2 regions of the Xenorhabdus bharatensis genome follow, and region 2 is predicted to be linked to the other one. Evidence: predicted binding sites of a transcription regulator. Region 2 holds the regulator's gene; the other holds the start of a gene.
What was found. The regulator PurR, encoded in region 2, represses purine synthesis genes. The targets are predictions, from matches to a motif close to CANGCAAACGTTTGCNTG.

Region 1: the regulator PurR is predicted to act here: its motif matches at 2,459-2,476, upstream of purE (5-(carboxyamino)imidazole ribonucleotide mutase).

The regions. Positions count from the first base shown of each region.
Region 1 covers NZ_JBBMXG010000002.1:157,193-161,903, forward strand. The annotation lists gene AAC855_RS02375 (riboflavin synthase subunit alpha) at 1-616, shown strand, start outside; gene purK (5-(carboxyamino)imidazole ribonucleotide synthase) at 734-1,801, opposite strand; gene purE (5-(carboxyamino)imidazole ribonucleotide mutase) at 1,798-2,298, opposite strand; gene lpxH (UDP-2,3-diacylglucosamine diphosphatase) at 2,516-3,238, opposite strand; gene ppiB (peptidylprolyl isomerase B) at 3,250-3,744, opposite strand; gene cysS (cysteine--tRNA ligase) at 4,021-4,711, shown strand, end outside.
Region 2 covers NZ_JBBMXG010000005.1:84,708-89,418, reverse strand. The annotation lists gene AAC855_RS06655 (DUF1289 domain-containing protein) at 1-20, opposite strand, end outside; gene gloA (lactoylglutathione lyase) at 274-681, shown strand; gene rnt (ribonuclease T) at 820-1,470, shown strand; gene AAC855_RS06640 (Grx4 family monothiol glutaredoxin) at 1,525-1,866, opposite strand; gene sodB (superoxide dismutase [Fe]) at 2,226-2,804, shown strand; gene purR (HTH-type transcriptional repressor PurR) at 3,329-4,354, shown strand; gene punR (DNA-binding transcriptional activator PunR) at 4,358-4,711, opposite strand, start outside.

The sequences.
Region 1 (4,711 bases), on a different contig from region 2:
GTATACAGGAATTGTTCAGGGAAAAGAGCAGGTATTATCACTTATTAAAAACAATGGATTCAGTACAATAACAATTAGTAATAATAACAGTCTTTTTGATGATGTTGCGATTGGTGCAAGCGTAGCGGTTGATGGCACTTGTCTGACAGTGACACAATTCAGTGAAGACAAAGTCTTTTTTGATATTTCTGATTTTACCTCTGATACCACAACGCTAAAGTTTCTTTCTATTGGAGATCAGGTCAATATAGAACGTTCTCATCAGATGAATAAAGAAAATGGCGGTCATAGTCTTTATGGGCATATAGAAGGTATAGCTGAAGTGGTTGAGTTTACTGCGATAGGTGAAACTTACCGGCTGGTTATCCGAATTCCTCAGGATAATATTAAATATTTTTTCCTGAAAGGTTTTATCGGGTTACATGGATGTAGTTTAACTGTCAACCATATTGATGAGGAAAATAAAACCATCACTTTAAACCTTATTCCAGAAACACTGAGAATAACCAATCTTAATAAGATTAAAGTAGGCGATTTTCTTAATTATGAAGTAGACCAAACGACAAGGACAATAGTGGATACTCTGTCCAGAACCTTATCAAGGAATAATATTTGATAATAACATTGTCGTTGGTAAGAAAAAAATAGCATACAGGAAATAGTCGTGCTCATAAGTAACTGACTACTTCCTGCTATTTTTATTATTCCATTGTGGCGGAATACGAAAAATGGATCAGCTTAATTGACTTTTTACCCATTCCAAACCATTTTGATACTCTGACGGTAATAATGCTATCAGGCTCTCTAATGTTGCTTTTAATGCATCTTGTTTTGGGTGAACCAGATTCAGATGACCAACTTTACGTCCCGGGCGAACTTCCTTGCCATACCAATGTAAATGTACCAGCGGTAAACTGAGCCATTCTGGGTTTATTTCAGTTCCAATCAGATTGACCATCACAGCAGGAGCCAGAACTTCCGGTTGAGGCATAGGTAAATTCAGAATCGCCCGTAGGTGAAGTTCAAACTGACTAATAGAGGCGCCATTTTGTGTCCAGTGGCCACTGTTATGTACCCGTGGTGCCAGTTCATTGATCAGTAACTCATCACCGACAATAAAGCATTCCATCGCCATAACACCAATGTAATTCAGGTGTTCCATAATGCTGGACAGCATTTCTTCTGCTTTCTGTTGTAATTGACGATTGGCATTAGTCAAAGCAACACTTGTACGTAGAATACCTTCCTGATGAAGATTATGGGTTAACGGATAGAACACTGATTTTCCGCAGGCATTACGTGCTCCCACCAGAGAAACCTCTCCTGAAAAAGGGATCCCTTGTTCTACAATGCATTCACCATAAATTTCAGTGGGTAAATCTGTTTCTTTACCCGGTCGGATACGCCATTGACCACGGCCGTCATAACCACCGACCCGACGTTTAACGATGGTGAAATCACCCAGTTCACTGAAAATTTGTGGCCATTGGCTAGGATCAGATAATAACTTCCACGGTGCTGTTGCCAGCCCAAGCGTGTTTAAAAGTTGTTTCTGTGGCAAGCGGTCAGCAAGTAACGGGAAAATATCTCTATTAATGAATGCGTTATGATGGGAAAGTTCGCGGGTTAAAGCTGTTTCAGGCCAGCGTTCAATTTCAGCCGTAATAATGCTGCTTTGATAGGGAACAGATTCTGGTTCAGCATCCAGCCCAATCGGGTAGACGGCTATCCCTAATGGTTCGCCCGCCTGACGTAACATCCTGCCTAATTGACCATTACCCAATACACAAACAGGCTTCATGCATCCTCCCGGGGATCAGGATTTTCCAGAACATCCTGAGTTTGCGCCTGACGCCAGTCTGCCAGCCGCTGAAACAGAGCCTCATCGTGTAATGCCAGAACCTGAGCAGCAAGCAGAGCTGCATTTGCTGCGCCCGCCTTACCGATCGCCAGCGTGCCAACAGGGATTCCTTTGGGCATTTGGACGATAGAATAAAGGCTGTCAACACCGCTCAGTGCCGCACTTTGTACCGGAACACCAAACACAGGGACTAATGTCTTGGCTGCCAGCATCCCCGGCAGATGTGCAGCCCCTCCCGCACCGGCAATAATCACTTCAAAACCATTTGCTTTCGCTTGTTCAGCAAAATGAAAAAGTTTATCGGGTGTTCGATGTGCTGAAACAATTTCGACATGAAAAGGAAGAGCAAGGGAAGTCAGAATATCAGCTGCGTGTTGCATTGTTGCCCAATCGCTTTTTGAACCCATGACAATAGCAATTTTGGCATGATGCTGCATTTCAGTTGTTGCTGCCGTGGAGATAATTTGTGTGGGATCAGGGCTTGCCGTCATAAATCAGATGCTCCTGTATTGGATGTCCACCAGAACCAAGTTCAAAATAATGTTGTCTTGAAATCCATTATGTATAAGGTGGTGGATAATATCACGCGAATTGCAGAAGGAAAACGTTTGCGTTGGTTGATTTTTTTATTTTTACAGAAAAAATTCACTATCTTTAAAAAGGAAAAGATACCAGTTCAATAGAGGTTTCTGTCACTTTGAACATTGACCCCTGATGATGCCAGGCACCCAATACACCACGATGTAAGATTTTATCACCGATGCAGACATCATGAATTGCCGGGCGATGAGTATGCCCGTGGATCATCCAGTCCACTTGATATTGATTAAAATGTTCAATGACAGTCTGTTGATTGACATCCATGATCGATTCCGATTTCTGGCTATTGGCGTACTGGCTTCCTGCCCGCATTCTGGCTGCAATTTTCAGCCGGATAAACAGAGGAAGAAGTAAAAACAGCCGCTGGATCCACGGAGTATGTACCCGCTTACGATATTGTTGATAACCTGTATCATCGGTGCAAAGAGTATCACCGTGCAGGATAAGAATACGTTTACCGTAGAGTTCCAGAACTTTTTCCTGTGGCAGAAGAATCAACCCACTCTCTTTGGCAAATCGGGAACTTAATAAAAAATCACGGTTACCATGAATAAAATAGCAGGAAACGCCTTTTTGTTTCAGAGAATGAAGTGCTTGTGCGATTTCTGCATGCAAAGGGTTGGGATCATCGTCACCAATCCAATAATCAAAAAAATCACCAAGGATATACAGACTTTCTGCATGGATGGCATCTTCATGTAAAAAACGGAGAAAACCGGCAGTAATTGCCGGTTCCTGCTCACTGAGATGCAAATCAGCAATAAACAGTGTACTCATGTAACGATTAATTATTCGCCGACAGTAACACGTTCAACGATAACATCTTCATGTGGTACATCCTGATGCATACCGCTGCGACCAGTTGAAACACCTTTGATCTTATCAACTACGTCCATGCCTTCCACAACTTCAGCAAATACGCAGTAACCCCAGCCATCAGGGCGCTCTGAGCGGAAGTTAAGGAAATCATTATCAACAACATTGATAAAGAACTGAGCTGTTGCAGAATGCGGATCATTAGTACGAGCCATTGCCAGAGTGCCACGGCTGTTTTGCAGACCATTATTAGCTTCGTTCTGGATAGGGGATTTAGCCGCTTTTTGCTTCATACCCGGTTCAAAGCCACCACCCTGAATCATGAAGCCATTAATGACACGGTGAAAAATAGTGTTATCGTAGAAGCCTTCGCGGCAGTAATTCAAGAAATTTTCAACAGTTACAGGCGCTTTTTCAGCGAAAGTATTAATCACGATATCGCCGAAATTGGTATGAAAAGTCACCATAATAGAAATCCTAATAATATTTTTGACTGACCCTAATATTCTAGAGTGTGCGAAACAACGGCTTTTATACCATATCTGTGATTTTGAGTCAGTACTCAGCCATCCCGTGGGAATAAAGCTGATCGCAATGCTTGCAAAGTGCCGCGTATCAGGGTGAAATATCTAATCTGGCTTTTCTATTATAGTTTATTTATCTAGCTGATAAGGAAGCCCATAATCAGCGGATTTGTCCGCTTTTTTATTACACGTACATCAACTCTTACGGAGAACCCACTGATGCTAAAAATTTTCAATACCCTCAGTCGCCAAAAAGAAGAATTTAAGCCAATCCATGAAGGGAAAGTGGGCATGTACGTGTGTGGCATCACTATCTACGATTTGTGTCACATTGGCCACGGTAGAACATTTGTCGCATTTGACATTATTGCCCGTTATCTGCGTTATTCGGGCTACGAATTAACCTATGTCTGTAATGTTACTGATATAGACGATAAAATCATCAAACGCGCGATTGAAAATAATGAAAGCTGTGAGGCCTTGACTACCCGTATGCTGAATGAGATGCACAGCGATTTTGATGCGCTGAATATTATGCGTCCGGATTCAGAACCGCGTGCGATGCAACATATCCCTGAAATTATTGAGCTTACTGAACTGCTGATTAAACGTGGGCACGCATACGTTGCTGATAATGGTGACGTGATGTTCTCTATCGATAGTAATCCTAATTACGGCCTGCTGTCCCGTCAGGATCTGGAACAGTTACAGGCCGGTGCCCGTGTTGAAATTGCGGATGTTAAACGTAACCCGATGGATTTCGTGCTGTGGAAAATGTCCAAGCCGGGTGAGCCAAGCTGGGAATCTCCGTGGGGAGCCGGGCGTCCGGGCTGGCACATTGAATGTTCAGCGATGAACGCTAAACAGTTGGGGCATCATTTTGATATTCATGGTGGTGGTTCAGATTTAA
Region 2 (4,711 bases):
AACTCTAGTTGCTCAGCCATGTCATCCTCCTGTATACAAAATTACCTAAACGATTATCTCTGAGAGAACTACAACATTATCTAGATCCAGCTCACATCAAATAAGTGATTACAAAGTAGTCTCGAGTAAAACAAAGGTGAAAGGACGCATTGAATTACCGTGTGTTTACCCTATATAGTTAAAAAACAATGGGGTCAGAGCACGAAATTCCGCCATTTTGCACTTTCGTGAAATTACTATTTTGATATAAAACCATAAACATAAGAGGTAATCATGCGTCTACTTCATACAATGATCCGTGTTGGCAACATGCAACGGTCGATTGATTTTTATACTAAAGTAATGGGCATGCGTCTACTTCGTACGAGTGAGAATCCAGAGTATAAATATTCCCTCGCCTTTGTAGGTTACTCTGATGAAAGCCAAGGTGCGGTCATCGAATTAACGTATAACTGGGATGTTGAGAGCTACGAAATGGGTACAGCATTCGGTCATATTGCTTTAGGTGTTGATGATGTTGCGGCAACGTGTGAACGTATTAAACTTGCTGGAGGCAATGTAATTCGTGAAGCTGGGCCAGTGAAAGGCGGAACAACTGTTATCGCTTTTGTTGAAGATCCAGATGGTTATAAAATCGAACTCATTGAAAATGAAAGCGCCAGTAACGCATTAGGTCATTAATTATTTTCCATATGCAAGTCTCCATATACAAGGGCATCTTTAACATGCCCTTCGTTTCCACTAGGTCGATATTACTTCTGCAATGCACAATAAATTTTGTCATAATATCCGCTATCCTGAAGTTAAGAATAAAATCAGATGTCTAATATAAAAGATCAAAACATGCTCAGTGGACGCTTTCGTGGTTATTACCCCGTTGTTATTGATGTAGAAACCGCTGGGTTTAATGCGCGGACAGATGCTTTACTTGAGATAGCTGCAACGACTTTAAAAATGGATGCCGAAGGTTGGCTGGCTCCGGCTGATACGCTGCATTTCCATATTGAACCCTTTGAAGGAGCTAATCTTGATCCGGCTGCGCTGGCATTTACAGGTATTGACCCGACTAATCCATTACGGGGAGCTGTCAGCGAATATACTGCGCTGCATGCCATTTTTAAGATGATCCGCAAAGGTATGAAAGAGAATAATTGCAACCGTGCCATTATAGTTGCTCATAATGCCAGTTTTGATCACAATTTTGTTATGGCGGCAGCTGAACGCGCTCGTTTAAAGCGTAATCCATTCCATCCTTTTGCTACGTTTGATACGGCTGCGCTGAGCGGTTTGGTGCTCGGTCAGACTATTCTGGCAAAAGCCTGCATTACAGCAGAAATCCCCTTTGACAGTAATCAGGCACACAGTGCTCTCTATGATACAGATAGAACGAGCCTACTTTTCTGCGAACTAGTTAATCGTTGGAAGCGATTAGGTGGTTGGCCGCTGGCCACTCCGGACGACGAAGTCTGATAAACTAAGAGCCTATTTGATTAGGCTCTTAGTACCAATAATGATTATCAAATCTTACTGGCTGTCTTCTTGTTCACGGTATTTATCCGCGGTTTCTTTAATCAATGTTTGCAGTTCACCGCGTTGATACATTTCCATCAGGATGTCACATCCCCCGACTAACTCACCATCAACCCAAAGTTGAGGGAATGTCGGCCAGTTAGCATACTTAGGTAATTCAGCACGGATATCTGGGTTTTGCAAGATATCCACGTAAGCAAAACGTTCACCACATGCAGATAAAGCCTGAACAGCCTGAGCAGAGAAACCACAGCTTGGCAGCTTTGGTGAGCCTTTCATGTACAGCAAAATCGGGTTTTCATTAATTTGGCGTTCGATTTTCTCAATTGTCGTCATTTTTACTTCCTTAAACCGCAGGTGCTGTTTATCAGCATCAGAAAAGATTGATTCAGAATACCACTTTCTGGTGCTGGTTTTCTACAGCGAACGTGCTGCTGCAAATTTTTATTCTGAACAACAAATTGTAATCACTGATATTTTCATACCCTATAAATATTTAATCCATTAAAACTGAACAGTTCTACATCAGCTCATTATTAAATCGCATCTTTTTCCCTGTTATTTAGCAGAAAAGTTGTTAAGATAATCACTAAAATAGCAACATGATAATAAGCTTAAATTTGCTCTATCCATGATTAATACTTTACGAATCATGGTTTATAAAGCCAAAAACCCGATATTAAAAGGAGTATGCAATGTCTTTTGAATTACCAGCATTACCTTATGCTAAAGATGCCTTAGAACCTCATATCTCAGCAGAAACTCTGGAATATCATTACGGCAAACATCACAATGCTTATGTTGTGAATCTGAATAACCTGATTAAAGGTACAGAGTTTGCTGGGAAAACACTGGAAGAAATCATCGAGACTTCTGATGGCGGTATCTTCAATAATGCTGCGCAAGTATGGAACCACACTTTCTACTGGCACAGCCTGTCACCAAACGGTGGTGGTGAACCTACCGGCAAAGTTGCAGAAGCCATCAACAAAGCTTTCGGCTCTTTTGCTGAATTCAAACAGCAATTTACTGATTCAGCCCTGAAAAACTTCGGCTCCGGCTGGACATGGCTGGTCAAGAAAACTGATGGTAGCCTGGCTATCGTTAATACTTCCAATGCAGCAACTCCACTGACTGGTGAAGATAAACCTGTTCTGACCGTTGATGTATGGGAACATGCTTATTACATCGATTACCGCAATGCCCGTCCTCAATATCTGGAGCATTTCTGGGCTCTGGTTAACTGGCAGTTTGTGGAAGAAAATCTGGCTTAATTAGCCTATCAGTACAATACAAGGGCAAGTTTTTCCGGTTCTGCGCACTGTTATGCTGTCTGAAGCTGAAGCGTGAAAAACTTCCCCTTGAAAAATAGATGGCGTTTCACCACTATGTTATTTCTGGGCTTAAGGTTATTTCCGTACTCAGGCGATCAAACAGAGACTCGCCAGAAAAACAATCATGACTAACGCACTACAAGCAGTCAATAATCCCAATTTCAGATCTGTATCCATAAACCATCCTCATCGTGAAAATTAAGACTCAGCAACACCATAAATTTTAAGTGGTTATTTATCTCAAAGATTAAAAATCGCACTGTGATATTTAATACATATACTTTATAGCATCGATTACTGCTTTCACTTTTGAGCTAGATCAGACAAAATTCACGGTTTATCACTAAATTATTGCCAGTTATCTTCCTATATACAAATATAATACTGGCAAATGATTAACAAAGATCTATATCCAGATAAAGGGTATACAAATTTAGACCAAAAGGTCAGGAGTCCTTTTTATCATGGCAACGATTAAAGATGTGGCTAAACGCGCTGGTGTTTCAACCACAACCGTATCCCATGTTATTAATAAAACCCGTTTCGTCGCCGAAGATACGAAAGCCGCAGTATGGGCTGCCATTAAGGAACTGAATTATTCTCCCAGTGCCGTTGCCCGAAGCTTAAAAGTCAACCACACAAAATCTATCGGGTTATTGGCAACTTCAAGTGAAGCACCTTATTTTGCTGAAATCATCGAGTCTGTCGAAAATAGTTGTTATAGCAAAGGCTATACATTGATTTTATGTAATTCCCATAACAACCTCGACAAACAAAAAGCTTATCTCGCAATGCTGGCACAAAAACGTGTAGATGGCTTGTTAATTATGTGTTCAGAATATCCTCAACAGTTGCTGGGGATGCTGGAGGATTATCGCAATATTCCTATGGTTGTCATGGATTGGGGGGAATCCAGAGGGGATTTTACGGATGCCATTATTGATAATGCCTTCCACGGCGGTTATTTAGCAGGCCGATATTTGATTGAACGTGGGCATCGTGATATTGCCTCCATTCCCGGCCCATTAGCCAGAAATACAGGCGGCGGGCGTCATCAGGGTTTTATCAAGGCACTGAAAGAAGCCAATATTACTATTCGGGATGAGTGGATTGTTCAGGGAGATTTTGAGCCTGAATCAGGTTATCAGGCCATGTGTAAGATCTTAAACCAGAAGCATCGCCCTACTGCGGTGTTCTGTGGTGGGGATGTGATGGCAATGGGCGCTATTTGTGCTGCCGATGAGATGGGTTTACGCGTCCCTCAGGATATTTCTATCATTGGTTATGACAATATCCGTAATGCCCGCTATTTCACACCCGCACTGACAACGATTCACCAACCTAAAGAACGGCTGGGACAAATGGCTTTCTCCACGCTACTTGATAGGATTATCAATAAACGTGAAGATGCTCAAACCATCGAAGTCCACCCGCGTCTTGTAGAGCGTCGTTCTGTTGCTGATGGTCCTTTTATTGATTATCGCCGCTAACAGTTAGTCTTCTTGCAGCCATTCAGCATTAAGCGTTGTGTTATCACCAAGATATCCAAGCAACCAGCTTAATGCAGGTGAATGGCTTTTCTGTGACCATGTCAGGCAGCACGGGCTATCAGGTAACGGCTGCTCAAGTTCAAGTACACACAATTTTCTCTGACGAATAAGCGGCAAGGCCCGGTGTTTAGGCACCATTCCCACACATAACCCCTCCATTAAACATGACAATCCCGCCTCCCAATCAGGAACCACCAACCGTCGCTGATTATCTAAAGCCCATGTATCACGCTTAGGCAGATTACGTGATGTATCCTCAAGACATAAACTGGCATAAGGCCGCAATTGGTCATCATT